One region of the Paenibacillus sp. ACRSA genome, then DNA from elsewhere that is predicted to be linked to it. Evidence: riboswitches for the same ligand, from Rfam matches in the RefSeq annotation. Region 1 holds a riboswitch; each other region holds the start of a gene.
What was found. A riboswitch is a leader RNA that binds a small molecule or an ion and turns the genes downstream of it on or off. The one in region 1 is predicted to bind cyclic di-AMP.
Positions count from the first base shown of each region.

Region 1 (6,151 bases):
TGATTTTCCGACCGATCTTCCGTATGATGTGTTTCGTCCGAATGAATCGACGGATAAGCAGATCTTGTTGCTAGATCGGCAGGACCAGCTGCATGAGTTGTCAGAGGTTTCCGATATTGTCCGTTCAATCAGTGGCATTCATCGTGGAAAGCATCATTTATACTATCCGCAGAATAAGGTTGATACCATTCTTCATGAGCTGCCATCTCATTTGCGCCCCTACTTCTCATGATTGGGTGGTGCGGCTTTATGCCAAAGTAGCTATGCTAAAAAGCATTTCTAACCTGAGATGTTCTCATGATACAGTAATCTGCTTTAATGGAGAGGATATGTAGATCGACATAATTTTGTAATCTTAGGTTTTTTTATAAAATTATATATCCCTAAACAGATCTACATATAGAGTATGTTGTGAGCGATTCATCCCACATATTGTAGTTAGTTAGGGTCAAATGGATTGAAAAAACCTGTATAGGCTAATTTTATCCACCCTAAAAATTTACTTTTTTCAAATAAAATTAATCAGATATGGTTGCACATTGCATAAGCGTGAATAGACAGCCTATTTATTCTGATTCGACAGAAAGGGAGAACGAAACATGATGTTATTCGACACCCATACCCATCTAGATGCGCCCCAATTCGACGAGGATCGTGAAGCTATGATTCAAAGAGCTGTTGATGCAGGAATTAGCCGTATGATTAATGTCGGTTTTAACCGAGAAACGATCCCATCCACTATGAAATTAGCCGAGACATATGACTTTATTTACGCAGCTGTTGGGTGGCATCCCGTGGACGCGATTACGATGCAAGAGGGTGACTTGGAATGGATTGCATCTTTATGCAAGCATGAAAAAGTCGTTGCGATTGGCGAAATTGGTTTAGATTATCATTGGGATACATCACCAAAGGATGTGCAACAGCGTGTATTACGACAACAGATTGGACTAGCTCGTGAGTTGAACATGCCCATCGTCATTCATAATCGGGATGCGCATGAGGACATCGTGAAAATTTTGCGGGAAGAAAAGGCTGGGGACGTTGGCGGAGTAATGCACTCCTTCTCAGGTAGCTGGGAAACAGCGAAACAATGTCTAGATCTCGGGTTTCACCTCTCGTTCGGGGGGCCGATTACGTTCAAAAATGCGAAGCAACCCAAAGAGGTACTGGAGAAGGTTCCGATGGATCGATTCTTCCTTGAAACCGATGCTCCTTATTTGACTCCACATCCATTTCGCGGTAAACGAAATGAGACAGCGCATGTACGTCTGGTTGCAGAAGCAGCTGCGGAAATTAAAGGCATTTCGCTAGAGGAAATTGCCGCAATAACCACCAAAAATGCCATGGAACGATTTGGTATTCGTTAAAAACTAGAGCAAATGGGATGAAAAAGTGAGCTATGCGGAGGTAATTTGCTTTTTGATCCAAATAAATCAAGAATATTACAATATTTTAACCAAATATTTAGAAAAACGTACTTGAACAACGCTTTACAACATGCATCGAAACAGGATATCATCTTTTCAGTGAATTGTTGTGCGGAAAATTGGACAGATGTTCGGGGGATGAACAAAGGGACACTTTCCGATGAACAACATTACTTTCATGAATCGATCTCGCTGAGTCTCCGTTATCGGAGAGCGGGGGAACCAATAGGGCTTAAACATCGGTGAATATAGCCGGTGCGCATCGTTCGCTGACCCAAAAGCAGCGGAATGATCTGCGAAGCACTATTTGATTTCTTCTTTGGGTCTCGGGGTGAATTCAAGGGCATCCGCCATGAGCGGGTGACCGGAGATAGGGCGGCTCTCTTTCGCCCGAACCCGACAGCTAACCTCGCAAGCGGAAAAAGAGAGGCAACCTCGTGCATGAATTTCCGATATTCAAAATCATTCGGAAGCCACGAAAGAGTCCTCTTACACTCTTTCTTTGGCTTTTTTTGTTTTTGAATAAAAGAAATACTGTCATCATACGGTAAGTATTCAGGAGGATGACATCATGTTGCGAAGATTGATTCATGGTGCAGAACCGGCTAGGTTGATCTAATCCTTGTTCTGTAGAAAATCAGGTATAGTCGCGTCAAAGACATCATGCATTACTCTAGACGGCGAGGCTATGAAGGAGGACGGAGAAGTGGGCACATTCCAAACAGAAGAGACCCATGAGTCACGATCATCCAGTAAGTCTTTCGCGTTACGGTGGAAGCATGAGAACATGCGTCAAATGGCATTGATCGCGATATTCTCAATTGCGCTTACAATCATGATCTTGTTAGTCGTATATGGTCAGGCCGGAAAACAAATTTCGCTGGTTATCGATGGCAAAGCTCAGGCAGTAGAGACTCGTACAGGAATGCTTCAAGAATTGTTAGAGGAGCAGTCAATCACAGTCAGCCCTCACGATCAGGTATCCATGCCCTTAAATGGGGCGATTGCAGATGGAGACCGCATCGTTATTGAGCGGGCCATTCCAGTAAATATTACGGCAGACGGAGACACCAAGACTCTGTATACAACCGATGCTTCGGTAGAAGAGGTCATTCAAAAGTCAGGTATTGAAATTGCAAGTAATGATAAAGTTTACCCTGCACTCGGAAGTTCAATCAAAGAGGATATGAAAATCCGTGTAGTGCGTGTAACAAAGCGTACAGTTGATGTGGAACAGCCCATCGCATTCAAAGTCATCAAAACGGCTGACCCAAGCTTGTACAAAGGTGATAACCGCGTCATCGTAAGTGGTAAAGAAGGTACACTCGTACAACACATTGAGAAAGTGTTCCAAGATGGAGAATTAGTCTCCAAAAAGATGGTTGGTAAGTCGGTTGCGACGAATCGTGTAGATAAAGTCATCGCTGTCGGAACCAAAGCTAAACCTGCACCTGTCGTGAAGGAGCCTGAGATCCAAACAGTATCGGCTAGCACTTCGAAGACAAAAACAGCAACAAAAACGGCATCATCGAACTCGGATAAACCCTCTGCCTCGGGCAGCAAAGTCATTACCGTTTCAGGTACTTCTTTTAAATATTCTAAAGTTCTCAAAAATGTGTCTATGACAGCATACTCTTCAGAAGAGCCTGGCATTGGCACCAAAACAGCCTCCGGTACTCGGGTAACAGAAGGTCGCACCATTGCGGTGGATCCGAAAGTCATTCCAATCGGCTGGTGGGTATACATTGAAGGTCTCGGTTTCCGTCGTGCTGAAGATACGGGCGGAGCTATCAAAGGTAATAAGATTGACGTATATTATGACAGTGTGAAGCATGCCATTAACTTCGGTCGCAAAAAAGGCAAGACGGTCTATGTGATCGGTCCGGTGAAGCCGGAAGCGAACTAAAATCGTTTTACTTTGAAATGGGAATGCTATAAAATATAAGGCATGAATGATTCATGCGGAATATGCGGCGGGAGGGTCTGAATTCAGTCTCGCCCGCCGTTTGCCAGAGAAGAGGGATATTCCTCTTCTTTTTGCGTTAGAAAGGAAGAATTGGAACATGATAAAAGAAGTGATCGTGGTTGAAGGCCGTGACGATACGGTGGCGATTCGACGCGCCGTTCAGGCGGATACCATTGAAACAGGCGGCTCAGCCATTAATCAGCGGATTCTGAAGCGTATTGCACTTGCTCAGGAGCGGAGAGGTGTCATTGTTCTGACCGACCCAGATCATGCTGGTGAGCGGATACGGAAAATCATCGCCAATAAGGTACCAGGTTGTAAGCACGCCTTCATTCCTGAGGCTGACGCAACGCGCAAAGGAGATATCGGAGTCGAGAACGCTTCGCCAGAAGCCATTCGCCATGCCCTAGCACGTGTGCATACGTCCTATGAGGGGGCACCGAGTCTGATTGATTGGGAGGACCTCATCGCTGCTGGACTCATTGTGCATCCACAGGCTGCCGCACGTCGTATGGAGATGGGGAACATACTCGGCATCGGATATTGTAATGGTAAGCAGTTCCACAAGCGGTTAAGTGTGTTTCAGATCACCCGAGAAGAATTCTCTGCCGCATTATCGCAAATCGAATGTGAAGGATTGTGAAGTAAATGAAGGGTATGGAAGAGACGTTGGAAATCGCAACACCCAAACGAACGAAAGAGATTATTCAGAAGCATGGATTTTCATTTAAGAAGAGTCTAGGACAGAACTTCCTAATTGATCAAAATATATTGAACAAGATTGTTAACGCTGCAGATTTGGACGAGTCCAAAGGTGCACTTGAGATTGGACCTGGAATTGGAGCACTAACGGAGCGGCTTGCTAGGGTTGCGGGCCCTGTAACGGCAGTAGAGATTGATCAGCGGCTCTTACCGATCTTAGGTGAAGTGATGGAGCCTTATCCCAATGTACGTGTTCATCATGGAGATGTATTGAAGCTGGATCTGGAGGAGTTATTCCGAACGGATTTTGGTCAAGTAGACAAAGTCAGCGTTGTTGCGAACTTGCCTTATTATGTGACAACACCAATCATGATGAAGCTACTGGAAGAAAAACTGCCCGTGGACAGCATCGTGGTCATGATTCAGAAGGAAGTAGCAGAACGAATGGCTTCCGCACCTGGCTCCAAGGAGTACGGTAGCTTAAGTATTGCCGTACAATACTACAGCGTCCCTGAGCTCGTCTGTGTTGTTCCACCGACCGTATTTATTCCTCAGCCTAATGTGGAATCGGCGGTTATTAAACTTAAGGTTCGGGAACAACCTCCAGTACAGGTTCCAGATGAAGCACACTTCTTCGAGGTGGTACAGGCTTCTTTTGCACAGCGTAGAAAGACCATTTCTAACAATCTGAAATCTCGCTTTTTCACAAAGGATAACCGGGAGCAGGCTGACCAATTATTGGAGCAAGCAGGCATTCAGCCATCTAGACGTGGTGAGACTCTTAGCTTGGAGGAGTATGCAACGTTAAGTACGGTGATGTGGGAAGCTGGAGTACGTGCAGCGCTATAGTCATTTTAGTATAGACAATGCATTTTTTTAGAATTGCCTTCTTGTGAACTGTCATTTGTTAAATCTTAGGTCTGCAAGGTAATGTAGTAAAATCGGATGAACCAATCCGGGTGCTAGCCCATACGATGGGTTAGAGGTGATTATGTTGATGAATATCGGAGACTTGGTCGTTCGGAAGTCATACGGAGGAGATGTGACTTTTCGGGTGGAAGGCCTTCAGGTGGACAGTGCTGTTATTAAAGGTACCGAGTTCCGGCTGCTCGCTGATTCCCCGGTGGATGATTTGATACAGGTTCCATATGAACCGCAGAGCGCTAAGACTCGACAGGCGCATGTTAAGGCTCACCAGACGCTCTCTCGTCTACAGCAGAATCGGATGGAACAGGCGGAGCGGAATAGAGAAGGATTGGGTCAGGAATGGACCCAACAGCAAGAACCTGCATATTTCGAAATGCCTGGCAAAGTGCTTCACCTGGACGGAGATCCAAACTATTTGAAAAAAAGTATGAATCTCTACGAACAGCTTCGCGTTCCAGCGGAGGGACAGTATGTACATGAGTCTGCTATGGCTGATACGTTGTATCATCTTTTACCCAAGGTTAGGCCGGACATTGTGGTTATTACAGGACATGATGGCGTGCTGAAGACTCGCCAGCCGTACGATCTGTATAGTCTGGGAAGCTATAAGAACTCTCAGAACTTCGTGGCAGCGATTCAGGTTGCAAGGCAGTACGAACGTCACCTGGATGCACTCACCATCGTCGCAGGGGCGTGTCAGTCTCATTTTGAGGCTCTGCTGCGAGCAGGGGCGAACTTCGCTAGTTCACCAGGCAGAATACTGATTCATGCGCTTGATCCGGTATATGTGGCAGCCAAAGCCTCCTTTACTTCAGTTAGAGATACGGTGAACATGAATGACATTCTGCATAATACGATTAGCGGAAGCCAAGGCGTGGGTGGCGTCGAAACGCGGGGCAGTTACCGTGTCGGATTACCTGGATTGAACGATTTATCTACGTTAAAAGTGAACCCGTCTGCGGTTTGAGTATGTACGAAGAAAGTCCCAGTTCGGGGCTTTTTTTATTTTCAAAAAAATTCATTGACAGAAACTTTTCGATGCTGATATAATAATTAGTTTTAGTTTGACATAGACTGTAAATTAAGGTATAATGGACAAGAAAAGAGGTGGTCGTCGACAATGGCT
Region 1 covers NZ_JAKRNP010000019.1:14,267-20,417, forward strand. Annotated here, with positions in the region: gene MH215_RS27030 (HD domain-containing protein) at 1-232, shown strand, start outside; gene MH215_RS27035 (TatD family hydrolase) at 600-1,370, shown strand; cyclic di-AMP (ydaO/yuaA leader) riboswitch at 1,611-1,864, shown strand; gene MH215_RS27040 (3D domain-containing protein) at 2,137-3,336, shown strand; gene rnmV (ribonuclease M5) at 3,494-4,039, shown strand; gene rsmA (16S rRNA (adenine(1518)-N(6)/adenine(1519)-N(6))-dimethyltransferase RsmA) at 4,045-4,947, shown strand; gene yabG (sporulation peptidase YabG) at 5,096-5,992, shown strand; gene veg (biofilm formation stimulator Veg) at 6,146-6,151, shown strand, end outside.

Region 2 (6,151 bases), on a different contig from region 1:
AGGAAGTTTGAAGATGTTTGCTAAACCTCTTATAGCCTATACGACCATAATAATGCTTCTCATTGCAGGATGTACTGATCTGAATCATCGTGGACAATCCAAGGAATTAAGTGATATGGAAAGTAAGATTGCGTATCAGCCTGAAGTTTTCTTAACGGATGTGGTGAACGATCATTTCAACATTACAGCTACGATCAGCTATAGTAATAAAGAAAATGTGGAACGAATCATTTACGAAATGTTCATTGAAGAACCCAAAGTGGAGATGGAACAGCTGCAAATGAGCTTTCATCTTCATCCACAAATGCTAAGTAAAATAGGTACAACCAACATTTTTGAATCAAATGTCACCTTTGATAACCTACCAACAATTACACCACATGGCACAAGTACAGGAGCATCCCTATTTAGGGCGTTCTTGTTAGATCCATCGAAGATAGATCAAGAGACATTGGAAATTTATACAGATATGTACGTGAAGTTAAGCTATCAAGTAGATCGAGAAGAGTATGTTCATTATTTCAAGTTAAACGCAGAGCCCTCTGATGAACTTGTGAATGTTCTTCATAATACAGCGATGACGCTGAATTGACCTTTTAAAACTAAACGATCGAAAAAAATAAAATAAAAACCGACTCTTAAAATAAATTAATTATCTTAGAGTCGGTCTATTCAGCTCAAGTTGCCACAAAGTGAACTAATATTTTTCTTTTGTCCCTCGGAAACTGCCCCAACGATCCATAATTAATTTAAAAGCCCAGAAGAGTGCCAAACATCCGAAAATGGGGTAAAGAATAGATAATAGAGAGCTGAAGCCAAATTGACTAAGGGAGTAACACAACAACATAATAGCTAGCATAATGATCCGCGGATGTACACGAATGTTTTGTCTAACCTGCAGCGTCATACCATAAATGTCTGCTACAAAGGTGCTGAATATTTCCATGAAAATCAGGGATACATAAACGGACTGAACGATCCAACCAAGCTGAAAGGCAATGCTGCCCATCGGAATTTCAAATTGTGTTATTCCCGGCATCTGTGCAGACATAGCAAAATGAGCTGCGAGCAGCATAAAGCCTACTCCAATTCCGCCGAGTACGCCGCCCCACTTCAGCATGTTTCGACTTTGAATCTGGTTTCCTAAAGGTACGAGTACAGCTTGGGCTAATACCAGATTAAATGAAGTGTATAAGAGTGGAGATAGCCATACCTGTATCAGACTTTTATCGGTTGTTAACGTGATAAATCTAGAAGCCCCAGGTTGATGGAGTGTGCTGGTAATCATAAGCAGCGAGAGCAGCAGCATCATCGGCACAACGATACTATTCATTTGCATAATGGCTCGGATACCTCGTCCCAGAAGGAGGTAAGTACCGACAAGTGTAACGAGTAAGCCGGTCTGGTAATGCAAGCCGAGATGTTCAACAAAGACGGAGCCTGCTCCAGCCAACATGACGCTGTTCACTCCAATGAGAATGAGAAGGGTAATCCAAGTGATCCATCTGCCTGCTTTGTAGCCAAATAGATGCTTATTAAGATCTTCGTAGGAGCGGGAGCCTGTATCGTGTGCAATGAGCATCATTTTGGTGCCTAGCCAGACAAAAAGTATGGTGGATAGGCCGATGGTGAGCGTTGCCCATTTGCCATACTGGGTAAAAAACTGCAGGATCTCCTGGCCTGTTGCAAAGCCGGCACCTACCACCGTTCCAATGTATGTAAATGCGATCTGCAGCACCCGAAATGCCTGTTTCATGTGTTTCCCCTCTCAGGCCCCTGAATAGTTTGGACATGCGGGTGCCATGGTACAAGGTATGCTTGACCCTGGAAACTCATGACAATGAGCTCATTCTTTGAGCATCAATTGTAAGGCTAAGTAGCAATAAAGCTGATTTCGCTTGAATTGACAGTCATATCTATGATACTTTTACGTCATAGGATAGGCTTGGGAGGTCAAATCATGGAAGTGTTGAAACAACGTATTTTAGAAGAAGGAGTAGTCATCTCCGATCAGGTGCTTAAATTGGATGGACTGCTGAATCATCAGATTGACCCTGGTTTGACAATGGAAATGGGACGTGAGTTTGCCTCACGTTTTCGTGAAAGTGGTGTAACACGTGTTATTACGGTGGAGTCTTCTGGCATTCCGGTAGCTTTTGCTGTTGCACATGAGCTAGGAGTACCTCTTGTATTCGCTCGACGCAAAAAAACGCTACTGGCTGATCCTGATGCCTACTGTGAACGTGTACCATCGTTTACGAAAGGAATTGTGACCGATATTATGGTATCTCGTGAATATATTCATGAGAATGATCGTATTTTGTTCATAGACGATATTATTGCTAATGGGGATGCAGCTCGCGGTGTAATCAAGATTATTGAACGCTCTGGGGCTGAATTAGTTGGTTTCGGTGTAGTCGTCGAAAAATGTTTTCAAGTAGGAGCACGAACCATCCGTGAACAGGGAATCCCTGTTGAAGCCTTGGTACGTATTCGTTCCCTGAACGAAGGAAGCATTCAGTTTGACGATAACGAAATGTGACATTTTAAAGGAAAAGGGCCTATTTTTTGAACAATGCCTTTGCATGACCGCAGAATTCATTTATAATGGGGTTATGTTAGGGAGAGGAGGCAACACCATGGGGAACCAACCGGCAACAGAACAATTTTTTATTGATAAGCTGGCGGAATCGAAAGTTCATTTTGAACGTGCCCTGGATTGTAAACATACGGAATTCGATGACCTTTATCCCTATATGATTGAACATCCTCAATTTTTCTGGTACAAACGCTATGTTGCCTGGTCAGAACTTCTGACGATTGTAGGCTTGTGTGAAGAGTTGTCCTTCTCTTGGAAAGAGCAATTTACACCGCATCAAGTGGAGTACCTTGAAGAACGTGTGATGTCCGCCAAAGTGCTTGATTTTTGGTTTGAGAAGAATGACAGCAAAGAGCACGCGCAGCGGTAAATTTCAGTCGGGACATACGCTTCGTATGACATGACAGTCCAATACAGTCACGTGAGACCTAAATGAGTTGTCATTTAGGTCTCTTTTTGTAAATTAATTTGGAACATAGGAGCCATAGACATGATTAGTGATACAGAGCTGGATGCCCTGCGTTTGTCAGGTGAAAAGGTTAGAGTGGTAAGGGACGAGCTTGAGTCCAATGATGTCACAGGAATTGTTGTTGCTTGGGATGGAGAGCAGGTACTCATTCGTCGGCAGAATCGGCGTGTGGTTAAGCTCGATCGAAGTTATCGCTATCAGTTGTTTAGCGAGCCGCGTCAGAGTCCACTTAGCGAGTAGGAAATGAGCTAACGGGATTTACCATCATACCATTGGCATAATCGATTCGCTCAGGAGAAAGGATAGTTACAGTGAAGGATGTGGAACTATCTCCGAGAGGGCGTGCAATGATATGACATTGATGAATGAAAAGGTTCATGCGTATAAAGATCAGATTGGTGAGTTGAGCGATGTGTTACCGGGAGTGGTGAAGTCTTACCATGAGTTTACGGGAGAATGCTTTCAGCCAGGAGCCATTGATGCCAAAACGAAACAATTAATTGCCTTGGGCATTGGCTTATTTGCGAATAACGAAGTGTGTACCTTCTATCACGTGGAGGAAGCTCGTGCGAAAGGCGCTACCGATCAGGAGATCATGGAGACCGTTGCTGTTGCGGGTGCCGTAGGCGGCGGTCATGCACTATCCCAGGGTGCAATGCGCGTACAGAAGGCGCTCCACTAAGTAGAATGGAGCTATACAAATGAAAATAAGGACTTATTCCTTGGCAAATGCTACGGGAATAGGTCCTTATTTATGTACATCGAAGTTATATTATATTTTTCCAATCATTTTATTATACATAAACTGCCCGGTAACTCGGCGAGCTGTGACATAACGGTCTTTGAAGTAAGGGTTAGACAATTTGGTGATGCTGACCCCTTTGCTGCTTGAAGCATGTGCGAATTGACCGCCACCGATATAAACGCCTGTGTGTGAAACGCCATTGCCCATTGTGTTGAAGAAAACAAGATCTCCTGTGCGAAGATTCGCTTTGGATACTGGAGTTCCTGCTTTGGCTTGCTGCTGAGAAGTACGTGGTAGATCAATACTATATTTATCAAAGAGATATCTCATAAATCCAGAACAATCGAAGCCGGCCATGGTTGTACCGCCCCATTTGTAAGGAATGCCTGTCATGTTATTAACGACTGTATTGATTGTGCTTGCCTCTGTACTTGTTGCACCTGATGTAAATAGTACTGCTGCTCCAAAAATGGAGATGATAAGTTTTTTCAAAATCAATGTTCTCCCTTCGTTGCCTACGGAGTTAGCTAAGGGTTCGGTAGAAGGTTCCCTATATTTCCTATGTATAAGAATAATTCACCCAAAATGGTTCCCCCGTTTTCAAACATGAAACTCGGCAAATGAATAATTAAGTTTTTGTAACCTTTTGAAACTATATTGCATATATGCGTAAATGTCAAACCCATCTTAATACCTTCTTTATCGCCCAATGTTAACGGAACTATTGATTTTTATGAAGAATAAACACGAAATGACAGCGAAACTAATTACAAAAAAGTAATATGTGATTCAAATCCAAACTGGAGTGTATATCACTCGAGGTTTGTCATGTGCAGTTTGAACTATTCTGATCGATACAATAATCGCGGAATGTTACAAGATGTTGCATTAATTGACAAAGTTATTTTTTTTGCATAAGATCGTTCTATCCAATCCACATATTGGATAAAAGTATAGTAGTTATAATTTAATTCAAATAAAGGAGCTGATGGAGAGGGGTGTAATTATAGGGCGAGAGTAAATAGAATGAAGAATTGAATGATTTCAATAATAAAGGGGAGTGTGTGATCATTTTGAATACAAAAACAAAGTTAGTTACATTAGTTCTAGCATTTTCAATGGTATTTTCTGCGGTAGGTATGATCATTCAACCGGTTAGTACTGTATCTGCTGCGGATGCTTCAGGAACAACAGCAAGCATATCCGATATTTTGAAGAATCAACGAGCCGATGGTGGCTGGAGAAAAGAATATAAGCAATCAACTGGTGAGTGGGCGAAATCTACGATCGACAATAAAGCTACATACTCAGAAATTAGAAGACTAGCCAAAGAATTTAAAAAGACAAACGACCCACGTTATTCTGCTGCCGCGATCAAAGGGATTAATTTTTTGCTGAATATGCAATATTCCAATGGTGGATGGCCTCAAGTTTATCAAAGTTCTGGTTATCACAAACATATTACTTATAATGATGATGCGATGATTAATGTAATGTACATGCTGGATGAAGTAGCGACGCGAAAAGGTGACTTCTCCTTTATCGACAGCAACCTTGCCAATCGTAGTAAAAATGCGGTTGCTAAAGGTGTAGATGCGATTCTGAATACACAGGTGGTTTCAGGTGGCAAGCTCACAGCATGGGGACAACAGCATGATTCAAGCACACTGAAGCCTGCAGGTGCAAGAATCTATGAAGTACCATCATTAACAGCTGGAGAGAGTGTAACGATTGTTAAATTCCTAAAAACAAGACCTTCCAACGCCAAAATTACAGCATCTATCAAGGGAGCAGAAGCTTGGTTTAACAAAGTGAAGATCACAGGCTACAGATATGAAAGAGCAAACGGAGATAGCAAAATTATCGCTGATTCTAAAGCTGCACCGATCTGGGCTCGTTTCTATGAGATTGGAACGGATAAACCCATCTTTATCGGCCGTGACGGCATCGTAAAATACAAATTGAGCGATATTGACAAAGAAAGAAGAGGCGGTTATGCATGGTATGGTAACTGGCCATCCAAACTGTAATTTAATTTAGATCCTAAACTGGTACCAATCATGGCAGATCCTATGCCAGCTCCTGAACATGAAGCCCGATCCGAAAGTGAATATCTGGATCGGGTTTCTTCATGAGCATTTCAATATTGACATGTAGATGCTTGCGTGATATATTATTTTTTGTCGCCGAGATACATATATCACGGATATACATATGCGGTCGTGGCGGAATTGGCAGACGCGCACGGTTCAGGTCCGTGTGGGCTAACCCCCCGTGGAGGTTCGAGTCCTCTCGACCGCATCGAATGAAAAGGTTCCCTGTTAGACATTAGTCTAAC
Region 2 covers NZ_JAKRNP010000002.1:851,338-857,488, reverse strand. Annotated here, with positions in the region: gene MH215_RS08760 (hypothetical protein) at 14-592, shown strand; gene MH215_RS08755 (YkvI family membrane protein) at 698-1,756, opposite strand; gene MH215_RS08750 (xanthine phosphoribosyltransferase) at 1,961-2,542, shown strand; gene MH215_RS08745 (hypothetical protein) at 2,640-2,969, shown strand; gene MH215_RS08740 (hypothetical protein) at 3,090-3,308, shown strand; gene MH215_RS08735 (carboxymuconolactone decarboxylase family protein) at 3,421-3,750, shown strand; gene MH215_RS08730 (C40 family peptidase) at 3,841-4,305, opposite strand; cyclic di-AMP (ydaO/yuaA leader) riboswitch at 4,311-4,442, opposite strand; gene pelA (pectate lyase) at 4,878-5,843, shown strand; tRNA gene MH215_RS08720 (tRNA-Leu) at 6,030-6,114, shown strand.
Region 2: another riboswitch for cyclic di-AMP. It lies ahead of MH215_RS08730 (C40 family peptidase); the one in region 1 lies ahead of MH215_RS27040 (3D domain-containing protein).

Region 3 (6,151 bases), on a different contig from region 1:
AGATTGCAGATGCTTACCATCTGCTCACACCCCTGCTCGGTACCACTGTTGCAAGTGTTCTGTTCGGCGTTGCTCTATTGGCATCAGGTCAGAACTCGACACTTACTGGCACTCTGGCCGGACAGATTGTTATGGAAGGGTTCCTCAACATTCGAATTCCTGCATGGTTGCGGCGTCTAGTCACTCGCCTGATTGCAATCATTCCTGCCGTCATTGTGACCGCTATTGCAGGAGAGCATGGAACAGAGGAACTTCTGATCCTAAGCCAAGTTGTACTTTCCTTACAACTTCCTTTTGCGGTTATTCCGCTGGTCATGTTTACAAGTGATAAGAAGAGTATGGGTGCATTCGCTAACAAACTGTGGTTGAAAATTACGTCATGGATCATTGCTGCAGTCATCGTTGTCCTGAATGTGTACCTCATTATTCAGACCATTGCTCTGTTTTAATTCTAAAAAAAGCCGACTCATCCAAAGTGAAATGTTCACTTGAAATGGGTCGGCTCTTTTTTAAACCTTTCCCAGAACGATATGCTCCAGTAGGGTCATCAGCTACAAATTTTATTTTGGAGTATATATCTCCTAGTCTTGATCTGGTAAAAGCAAAGGAAGAAGCTGCTCTAGATTATCAATTGTCCAATCCGGGTGATCCTGATCTTCAAGCTCAGGCTGGAACCGTCCATACCCCTGTAAAATGCGTATCGTTCGCATGCCAAGCTTCTTCGCCGGAACGATGTCATTATCGATGCGATCTCCGATCATCACCGCTTCCTCCGCCTTGCATCCCGCCTGCTTCAATGCCACTGCATACAGTTCACGATCAGGCTTGGACACTCCTTCTTCAGCGGAACAGGCGAGCACATTCACATACTTACGCAAACCGTAACGTTCTAGCCGTTCCTCCGTACCCGGACTCTGATTAGCAATGATGCCAATTCGATAATATCGTGACAGTGATTTCAGCACTGAACCTGCGCACGCATAAGGTTGCTCAAGCTCTTTACGAAACTTCAATTTAGCCTGAATCTGTTCTCTATGCTGTTCATCGCTAATCAACGTACGTATCGCCACTTTCATTGGCCACGCCTCGTAGTTTCGGTAACAGGTGACAAATATCTCCCGTACAGTCTCGATCTGCACCGGATATCCAAGCGCACAGGCTTCTCTCACGAACTGACCGATAATATCGTCTACAGGCTCCCATTCGTCCACTAGCGTATCTCCTACATCGAAGAACAACCATTTTAACCCACGTACATCCGGCACATCAATTCCTCCTTATCTTGCTGCACCCCTGAACAATAAAAAAAGAAGACCCACTTCATGCATGAGTCTCCTCAAAATTCCGTTTACCCTTTTGTTCATAAGTATAATGATCTATTAGTCCAATTATATCAGGCACCTGACAAGGGAGCAATCATCGGTTGCAGCATCAACCGTTAAGCAGGAAGCCCACTTCTCCGTTTAATGAATAGACAATCCGATCGGCCCCCATGCCACGATAAATTCCTTTTGGATGGCTCTGTTCTGTAATTACACACAGTGACTTGGATGTCCATGAACGACAGATCTGCAAATAACGGCAGGTCAAGTTCAGACTATTCTCAAAAATAAAAACATTGCCTACACTACTCTGAGGCAAGAACCATTTCTCAGCTGCAGCCGTATTCATGCGAATGACATGCTCTACCCCGAACTTCCGGAGTTTCCGCTCTTCCCCTGCACTGTTGGTCAGAACGGCAAACGGCATTTTTTTGTACATCAATAGTTTGATAAATTTGCGCCCCGCTTCGTTCGGAGCAGTTACTAAAATCATCTCATTATCCATCATTCGTTCCTCCCTTAGCGTGAAAAGACAACAAAAAAGAAGCGTGGGGGACCAAGGCCTCCCGGACGCTTCTTAAAGAATCCATGGCAAAAACACCATGAACCAGCGTACGGCTTGTTGCCTCTCCCTTTAACGCTTACGAGGTTAGCTGACGGATTCGGGCGCGAGAGTCGCCCTATTTCCGGCTGTTACCGGAAAATTCACCCCATGGATCCATACCGTCCTAGAACAGCGCATCCTGTTGGTTCCCCCGTTTTCCACCCATGAATGAATGGAAACTCAGCGATTAAAACATCGTTCTTACATCATGACTGATTAGATCGATATTATCGTTTGTTTCGTTTTTTCATGTACAATAGAAATTAAATTAGAAATTACGATATGAATCATACACCGAGGTCATGTTGATGTAAAGTGTACATAGATCACCGAATCGACTGATTTATGCCGTTTCAACCCAATGATATCGCTTACAACATATTTTTGCTTCATACATCTCCCCAAAGCTCTCTAATTCTCGTGATCACAGAAATCTTCTACCTATTCGTCCATAAGAAGACCAATTCAAGCTCAAAAAGTACTAAAACTATAATTATCCAATATTAGTTTTGCATTATTTAATTGCAACCAATATAATAGATATATACAAAATAGGATTAATCCATTCGATATAGGAGGCGATTTTTATGACCGTTTATGAATACAAAGTTAATACGCTTCGAGGCCAAGAACAAGAAATGTCTCAATACCGGAACAAAGTACTGCTTATTGTGAATACAGCTAGTAAGTGTGGATTGACACCACAATTCGAAGGGCTGCAAGAGCTGTACAATAAATTCAAAGATCGTAATTTTGAAGTTCTCGGATTCCCGAGCAATCAGTTTGCACAGGAAAAAGGCTCATCCGATGATATTGCTGAGTTCTGCCAAATGAACTATGGTGTAAGCTTCCCTATGTTTGAGAAAATCGATGTCAACGGATCGAACGCTCATCCCCTGTTCCAACATCTCACCAAAGAGGCTCCAGGTCTGCTCGGCTCCAAAGCAATCAAATGGAATTTCACTAAATTCCTCGTGGATCAGGACGGACGTGTCGTAAAGCGTTACGCACCCAAAACAACTCCTGATCAGATTGAAGCTGACATCGAGAAATTATTAAAAAAATAAATTGAACAACCAACAGCCATCTCACTGGAGACCCCAGCATTAAGCAGGAACTCTCTGGTCGGTGGCTTTTTTTGCACTCAAGAGCTTATTTTGGCATGAGAGCTTATGATATACATTAGAGTGTTCTGTTGAGAGGAGTGATGTGGTATGCAAAAAGTACTTACTGCAATGGTTCGGAGAAAGGGTTCAAGATCATCGTAGAGCACTAGATCCTCTGCGAATTCGAAATTCGGGAGGAACTAAGGATGAACATCGATTTACAACCTGTGACTTTTCTAATGGTACAAGGATTATGATTGCACATCGATCAGACAATCAGATCGCCGGGACGTTATATGAATCGTTAGGATTCATGCAAGTAAGTAGAGAGCTTATTGATGGCGAAATCATACGTTTACTTCAAATCGGTCAGGCTTAATGAAGTTAGAATAAAATAAAAACGTTAGAAACAAAAAAGAAGCTTCCGAGTTCGGAAGCTTCTTCTGTCTTGCATTATGATGCGGTCGAGAGGACTCGAACCTCCACGGGCATAAGCCCACTACCCCCTCAAGATAGCGTGTCTGCCATTCCACCACGACCGCATGTCGTAAATTATCGGCAACAAAATTGATTATACCGGGTTTCATTATAAAAGTAAAGCATTTTTTAAATTCAGCTGTCTTATACGATAGTTCCCCCTCTAACTGCATGAATCGTCATATTTCCACAGCAGTTGCATATCCTTGAGTTTGAACTATTTTTGTAGTTCCTTTACCCTTGATAAGCTTCAATGAGCAACCCAATGGAATAACCACTAATATTACATTTACTATTTCTCTTTCAATGACAAGATTATCACCACACACTCCAATACATAACTTGTTGAGTGATTATAACTAACACATTAAGAAATTAGCGCAAAATAAACAAGATTTAATTGACAAAAAGCGGATAATTATGTGATTATATATATCATATAATTCGGATTCAAACTCATAAACAGCACCAAAACGAAATAAAATGTTATATATAATAACATTTAGCGAACGTAGGAGGCGAAAGATCGTGAACCGTGGGAATAAGCTGCTCGATTATGTCAAACTGCTTGATTCCTCCATTCAAGTCGGAGGGTTCACTCATTCATTCGGCATGGATGCACTTATAGCAGAAGGTTCAATCCGTAACGTAGCAGACCTGGAATCATTCATGCGTTGTCAATTACATCCGAGCATTGTGCGCCTGGAAGGAATGGCAATTAAGGGAATCTACAGTGCAGCGGATCAGAAGGACACATGGCGAACAGCTCTTATTGACAAACTAGTTCACGTCCAGCGAACCCCTCCAGATCTCAGGGAACACTCCTCCGCTATGGGCAAACGGTTAATCAAGCTCGCTCAAGCCCTCCATCCCTGGATCGACTTCAGAAAACTCGAGCACACCCTGTCTACCTATAATTCAGTTGGATGCCTATCCACTGTTCACGCCTGGATTAACCACTATCTCGATATCCCCGTCGAGGAGGCAGTTCTCGGTTATCTCCACTCAGCCTCAAATGCATGCATAACGGAAGCCTCGAAAGCCATCCCCCTCGATCGTCAAAGCATACAGGAACTGATGGTTCACCTAACCACAGACCTAGAGCATGAATGGAATACTGTCAGCGCCTCCGTTGCGGATGAACCAGCACAAGCAACAGCAACGTCTATGAAGTCACTATTCCCAAGCTTCCACATGCTTGGTGCAGGGTTACATGCATTCAAAGCATAGCTGCGTACCCACGCATTCTCCCGCAACACATACCTCTCCAATTGAACAAAAACACGCCGCAACTCCTTTGCTGGCGTGTTTTTGTTGTTATTCATTAATGGATGAATTTGCGAATTTACGTCATTTTAAATCATAAAATACACTTATTTCCGTCATTTTTAATTGTTACATGACGTAATAACGTATATAATGAAATATACAGCGCGCATCTCCCTACATTCTACCCGAAGTAGGAGCGACTGAATACTACTTTTAACCTAGGGGTGAACCCTTTTGAACAAAAAGAAACCCGTGACCCCATTCGGATGGGCCATCAAACGCCGTTTAACCGAACTCCAGATGGATCAGAAGACCTTTTGCGAACAACACGACATCCCACCATACCGTCTATCCAACCTAATTCACGGCACACGCAAGGCTACCCGATTCCGGAATCAGGTCGCAGATATTTTACAAATTCCAGACGATCTACGTTAGCAAAGCACCCTGTCTCATTCGCCAACTGACCACAAGGAGGGTTTCAACCAATGCGGTACTTAACAACCGATCTAGAGAAACTATCTTATCAATTTATGCGCCACCAGCTCATTATCGTAGATAACAACTGGATCATTCGTAGCTGCAACAACGCTTGGCGACAAGGACTTGGTCAAATGCATGACTACACACACTTACCAGCTTACTTTTATTCTGAATCCGGTACACTGCCTTATCTCAATCTACTAGAGGTATGGACGTCACATGAGCGAGATCATCAGAGCAATAAGACCATCCAGCGACTTAAAAAGATTCGAACACCTTTTGACAGTAACCATACATACGACATCGCGATACGCCTCCCCAATTCGAAACAGAGGTGGTTCCGCTTAGAACTCACTCCTTTGCCAACAACAGAGTCACCATGTAGCTCTGAACTCGCCTTAATCGCCCACACCGATGTCACAGAACAGAAACTAGCCGAGCAGCAACTTCAACAAGCATTATCCGAGGTACGCACACTACGAGGACTTCTTCCTATATGTGCCGTATGTAAACAAATCAAGGATGAACAGGATACATGGAACTCCGTCGAGAGTTATCTCAGAAAGCACACCCATGCCGAGTTCACCCACGACATTTGCCCGGATTGCATCCGCAGATTGTACCCACAATATTCCGGCATTCTCGGGTAGTGATAGATAAATTCTAACCTTGTTGGTGCCGAAGGCTGAATGCCTTCGGACGATTTACCTCGAAGAAATCCCTTCAACTCCTCAACTCCCACCTTATTCTCATCCCCAACCAGCCACCTCTTTTCACGTCATCTTGTTAATACACGTACCAACCCAAACATCCCAGCCCCCTGGTAATGTGATATTCAAAGAAAACACCAAACTCAAATGTTAGTATACTTAACACATTAATCGATTATA
Region 3 covers NZ_JAKRNP010000003.1:187,203-193,353, forward strand. Annotated here, with positions in the region: gene MH215_RS10510 (Nramp family divalent metal transporter) at 1-449, shown strand, start outside; gene MH215_RS10515 (HAD family hydrolase) at 582-1,265, opposite strand; gene MH215_RS10520 (hypothetical protein) at 1,432-1,830, opposite strand; cyclic di-AMP (ydaO/yuaA leader) riboswitch at 1,946-2,122, opposite strand; gene MH215_RS10525 (glutathione peroxidase) at 2,514-2,993, shown strand; gene MH215_RS10530 (hypothetical protein) at 3,136-3,411, shown strand; tRNA gene MH215_RS10535 (tRNA-Leu) at 3,492-3,574, opposite strand; gene MH215_RS10540 (urease accessory protein UreF) at 4,038-4,739, shown strand; gene MH215_RS10545 (hypothetical protein) at 5,013-5,216, shown strand; gene MH215_RS10550 (nitrogen regulation protein NR(II)) at 5,267-5,911, shown strand.
Region 3: another riboswitch for cyclic di-AMP. It lies ahead of MH215_RS10520 (hypothetical protein); the one in region 1 lies ahead of MH215_RS27040 (3D domain-containing protein).

Region 4 (6,151 bases), on a different contig from region 1:
GAAACTCAATGGAATGCAGGGTATGAACTTCATCCACAACACGAATGTAAGGGTGAATCGCTGGGCAGCGAAGGGATACATTACCAATATCCATCGAGCCATGATCATTGCCACTTACGATCTCTTCTTGTGGAATCCCGAGTTGAACTAGGTTTTCGCTAAATGTGTTTGATAAGCGCTCGTTGGTTACCATCTCATCGTAAGAAGTTTCATAGTTGGACGTGACCAGCTTACATCCAGTCTGCAATGCCGATCCTTCTGCAATTTGAATGACCCGCTCGGTGAGGATATTCAGTTCTTTACGAGTGGCAGCCCGTACATAGAATTGAGCAGAAGCATAATCTGGGATAATGTTCGCAGCTTGTCCACCATGATTAATTACACCGTGGATTCTGACTGTGCTTTTGACCTGTTGCCGGAACGCATTAATGCCATTAAAGGTTTGAATGACTGCATCGAGTGCATTGATACCTTCGTGCGGGCTAGCTGCAGCATGGGACGATTTGCCATGGAACTCAAATTGCACGGCATCAATCGCGAGCGAGCTTCCTGATCTCTCATAGGCATAATAAGGGTGAGCCATGATTGCAATATCACAGTCATCGAACATGCCTGCCTCGGCCATAGGAACTTTGGCACCACGTGTCTCTTCGGCAGGTGTACCGAACACTTTAAGGGTTCCTCCCACTTCATCGAGGATCGACTTGAGACCTACAGCTGCACCGAGACTCATCATACAGATGAGGTGATGTCCACAGGCATGACCAATCTCAGGTAAGGCATCATATTCGCACAATAAAGCAATGGTTGGCCCGGGCTTATCTGCGGTGTAAGTTCCGATAAAAGCTGTATCAAGTCCGAGAATCGGCGCTTCTACTTCGAAGCCATGGTACGTTAATTCTTCTTTTAAGCGAGCAGAGGCAAGATACTCTTCGTTGCCAAGTTCGGGATTTGCACCGATGTATGATGAAATTTCTTTAAAACGGGAAGCATATTGGTCAATAACCGTTAAAATTTGTGATTTGGAATGTGTCATCGTAAGCCCCTTCTCGAAGAAAATAAAAATAGTGAAATGATTATATCATGTTTGCTCTCATTTTTCAGAAACAAGTCAAGATTTGTAAAAACAAAATGCATTGCATAATCATGCATTGTACTTTATAATGACTCAGGCATCGATATGAGGCTTATGCATCATTTTTATGGGCAGCTTCTCAAAAGCAGATATATCGAGTGAAGTAAAACCATGGACAAAGTCGTATACAAAGTATTGTAAGGGGAGAACAGGGTTGAAATTGATTAGTCGTTATACCATCATGCTGCTGACTTTTGTGCTGATGTTGACAGTTGCTGTACCAGCGGCACTCGCAAGCGGCACTACGGACAATTCAGGCGGTAAAAAATTGGTGCTTGGTACAAGTGCCGACTTCGCGCCATATGAATTCCATAAAGTGATTAATGGAAAAGATGAAATTGTTGGATTTGATATTGAAATTGCAAAAGAAATCGCTGCTGATCTAGGAGCGGAGCTTGTCATTGAGGATATGGGATTTGACGGGCTTCTACCGGCACTCCAGAGTGGTCGTGTAGACTTAGTCATCTCAGGCATGACACCAACGGAAGAGCGTAAGAAAAGCATCGATTTCTCTGATACGTATTATAAATCGAAGCAAGTCATTATGATTCGCACGGAAGACGCAGGAAAATATTTAACGATGGCGGATCTGCAAAATGAGAAAATCGGGGTTCAAAAGGGCTCCATACAGGAAACTATTGGTCAAGGAATCCCAGGTGCTCAATTAACGGCATTGGATAAAATCTCCGATATCGTTCTGCAATTGCAGACTAACCGTGTTAATGCAGCAATCGTGGAAGATACTGTAGCTGCTGGTTATCTGGATGATGCTATTGGTTTAGCACCGATTGTGGTAGACGAAGAGCAGGTCGAGGCTGCAATCGGAATTCGCAAAGGTAACACAGAATTGCTGAATGCGGTAAATAGTACATTGGAACGGCTTAAGAGTGAAAATAGAATTGAAGAAATGGTAACTGAAGCAAGCCAATTGATGGTAGGTAAAGATACCAAAAATATATTTGAAGTATTTTGGGCGTATAAAAGCTTCTATGCTAAAGGTATTGGTTACACACTCCTCTTATCTGCACTGGGTGTATTATTCGGGGTAATCATCGGTTTGATTATCTGTATGTTCCGTATGCATGATATGGCTATTCTGCGTTGGATCGGTACAGCGTACGTTGAACTGATTCGTGGTACGCCAATGCTCGTGCAATTGATGATTATCTATTATGGTTTGTCACTGACCTTTGGAATTAATTTCTCGGCGCTACAAGCCGGTGTAATCACACTCTCTATCAACAGTGGTGCTTATCTTGCAGAGATATTCCGTGCAGGGGTGCAAGGTGTAGATCGTGGACAACTTGAGGCTGCTCGTTCACTTGGCATGGGTAGAGGTGCAGCGATGCGCTACATTATTTTGCCCCAAGCGTTCAAGGCTGTCTTGCCGGCAATCGGTAATGAGTTTGTAACGATTATTAAAGAGTCTTCCATTATTTCGATTATTGGTATGGTCGACATTATGTATCAAGCAAGTGTGGTCAAAAATATTACGTACCAAGGGATGAATCCATTCCTTATTGCAGCAGCAATTTATTTTGTAATGACCTTCATATTGTCCAAGCTGCTCGGACGACTGGAAAGGAAGTTGAATGCAAGTGATCGACGTTAGTCAATTATATAAATCCTATGGAAAAAATGAAGTGTTAAAAGGCATTGATGTCACGATTGGCAAAGGTGAAGTTGTCGTTGTCATCGGACCATCCGGTTCGGGTAAAAGTACGTTTTTGCGTTGTCTGAACTTGCTTGAGCAGCCGACTTCAGGCGAGATCCTATTTGAAGGTGTTTCAATTACAGAACCGAAGCATAACATCAATGCTACTCGTGAGAAGATGGGTATGGTGTTTCAACATTTCAACCTGTTTCCTCACAAGACGATCCAGCAGAACATCACGATTGCCCCGATCAAAGTAAAGAAACAATCCGTGCAGGAAGCCGATCAGATTGCAGCCGATTTGCTTAAAACGGTTGGTCTTTCTGACAAAAAAGATGCATACCCTAACCAGTTGTCCGGTGGACAAAAACAGCGTATTGCGATTGCGAGAGCACTCGCGATGCAGCCACACGTAATGTTGTTTGACGAGCCAACTTCAGCACTTGATCCAGAGATGGTTGGAGAGGTGCTTGATGTCATGAAACGTCTGGCAGAGGGTGGAATGACAATGGTCATTGTTACACATGAGATGGGCTTCGCTCGTGAAGTAGGAGACCGGATTCTGTTTATGGATGGCGGAGTAATTATAGAGCAAGGAACACCTGATGAAGTGTTTGGTGCACCTAAGAATGCTCGTACACGTGATTTTCTTGCCAAAGTTCTATAGTAATGTGATCATAAGCTGTTGAGCCAGCTGGGGAACACTAATGAATGAAGGATAACAAAATTGCCTTGTCGACATCATCGTCGGCAGGGTTGTTTTTATTTGTTTACAAGATACATAATTGGAAGCAATGAAAAACAAAAGGTAACTTTTTTGTTACTTATGTAGAAGACATATATGAATTGTTAATGTGAAAATAGCTTATTTTATTAACCCATTTTGAAGTAGAGTAAACGTATTGGTAAGATTTACTACAACTATAGGTTACAAGATTGTGATATATTGTTCCTGCCGAAACTTCTGAGGAGGAAGTGCGGGGGATGTAACGATGCAGAAACGAGATTTGATGATCGCGTACTGCTAGGGGTGAATTAGGACGTACATAACGTAAGTGCATGTGATTGAACCTATAGGGTGGTTTCCTCCATCCGAATCCGACAACTAACCTCGCAGGCATAATGAGGGAGGAAGACCATGTTTAACAAGAAACGTATTGCGAAAGCAGCAACAGCATTGCTGACAGCAGCTATGCTCATTCAGGCCGTTCCAGCTTACGCTGACTCTGTTCATGTGGCCAAAGAGGGGGATACATTCTATACCTTATCCAAACAGTATGGTGTAGGTATGGACGCACTCATTAAAGCAAATGCCAATATTTCACCTTATAACATCTATGGTGGGCTGAAAATTACTGTACCTGGACAAGCCAACACCGTCTCGGCAGCAGCGGCTCCAGCAGCCAAAGCAGAGGCTAAAACAATCACAACAGCGAGCTTAGATGTCAATGCAGACAGCAAAGTGGTTGAAGCCTGGGGTAAAACATTTGATTACAGTAAATCCATTGAAATGAAGGCAACAGCATACTCTGCAGATCCATCCGAAAACGGAAAATGGGGTGCTGTAGATTACTTCGGTAATCCGCTTGAACTGGGTACAATCGCTGTAGATCCAAGTGTGATCCCGCTGGGAACCAAAGTGCTCGTGACAGGTCACACACACCCAGGACTGCCGAAACAAGCGTTTGTAGCTACGGCGCGAGATACAGGCGGTGCAATTAAAGGTAAACGCGTTGATATTTTCATTCCTGGTAGTAAACAATCCGTGAGCACATTCGGTTTCCAAGATGTTGAGCTTTACATTCTAAAATAAACGTCATGCAAACAAAATGAAAAAGGGTGTCTTCCATTCACAGTCTGCTGTGAGTAGAGGACGCCCTTTTTAGTTTAACGTTGGATCAGACGATTCATACGCAGCTATTCACTAATCATTTATGCTTACCGAGATACCAACCGAAGCGATCTCTTAAATCGCTATGCTGGAATTACTTGCTCTTAGAGATGTTTAACATCTCGTCCAGTGTTACAAGGCTATATCCCCGTGCTCGAAGCTCCTCAATGATCTCTGGTAACGCATCAATCGTTCCTTGTAGGTTAGAGCCCACTCCGCCTCCTGCATGTTGAAGAACAATCGACCCTGGTTTAACAGCCGATAAAATATTCTGCTTCACTTCATCTTTGGAAAGACCTTTCCAATCGAGTGAATCGACATTCCAGTTCACAATGCTATATTGTTGCTTTTGAGCCCATTGAAGCTGTTTTTCATTAATATCCCCGTAAGGTGGGCGAATCATTTTTGGCGTATACCCGGATAGATTGCGAATGATATCCCCGGTATGTAAAATTTGTGTGCGAAAATCGTTCATCGTCAGCTTACTAAATTCAGGGTGACTATAGCTGTGGTTACCAATGATATGACCTTCACGAACCATGCGTTTGACTAGAGCCGGATGTTTCTCTGCCCGTTTGCCTACAATAAAAAAAGTCGCTTTGACCTTATATTTCTTCAAAACATCCAATACCTGTGGAGTGAATCTTGGATCAGGAACGTCATCAAAAGTCAGAGCAACCTGTTTGGTGGAAGGCCCATTCGTCTTGAACGTATCAGCATATTTCTGTCTAAGTTGACCTAGCGTGAGCTGTTCATCGCTTTGTGCATCAAACTCGGTGACAGGTGTACTGGCTTGGTTCGGTTCAGCCGACATATGAGCAGGAGCGAAATTTCCGCTCAAGAGAAAGACGATAAATGATATTGCGATGAGGCGAATACGCATAATAGCAGCCCCCTTTTCCCAAAATGCGTTCTCTATGGTATGCCCGATGTAATCGTGATTTATTCGACTTGTGAGATGTTTCATTGTCAGTCTCTCGAATCTTGTTCATAATTCGGACCATAACATGAGATAGAGAAAAGGATAGGTGGATTAGCATGAGTAAATATGATTTGAGTTCTATTCGATTACAGGTTGTAGAAGTGGGGCACGACAAAGTGTTCATGGTTACAGGCGGCGATGCACATATAGGGGCGGTGGCAACCTATTATGTAGATCACGATCGTCTTAGTGGGGCTACCTTTCATGTTCCAGGGCATAAGGAGCAGGAGCTATGCGAGAGGCTTGCGCGCAAGGCGGCACATCAGTTGAAGGTTACGGTGACGGTAATTATGGGCATTCATTTTGATGCGATCACACGCATGCAGATTGATGAAATCGTGCAGACTGCAGAGAGGCTTCTTGATGAACATCTGCTGCAAAAAGGTCAAATAAATGAATAATTTTACATGATGAAGAAGTTTGTTATGATTTTTTTTGCTAAAATTGAAACGGGTTGAGGATTATCACGTATGTATGATTATATACAAG
Region 4 covers NZ_JAKRNP010000005.1:72,658-78,808, forward strand. Annotated here, with positions in the region: gene MH215_RS16045 (M20 family metallopeptidase) at 1-1,036, opposite strand, end outside; gene MH215_RS16050 (ABC transporter substrate-binding protein/permease) at 1,290-2,747, shown strand; gene MH215_RS16055 (amino acid ABC transporter ATP-binding protein) at 2,734-3,456, shown strand; cyclic di-AMP (ydaO/yuaA leader) riboswitch at 3,733-3,925, shown strand; gene MH215_RS16060 (3D domain-containing protein) at 3,928-4,602, shown strand; gene MH215_RS16065 (polysaccharide deacetylase family protein) at 4,775-5,563, opposite strand; gene lpdD (prenylated flavin chaperone LpdD) at 5,719-6,063, shown strand.
Region 4: another riboswitch for cyclic di-AMP. It lies ahead of MH215_RS16060 (3D domain-containing protein); the one in region 1 lies ahead of MH215_RS27040 (3D domain-containing protein).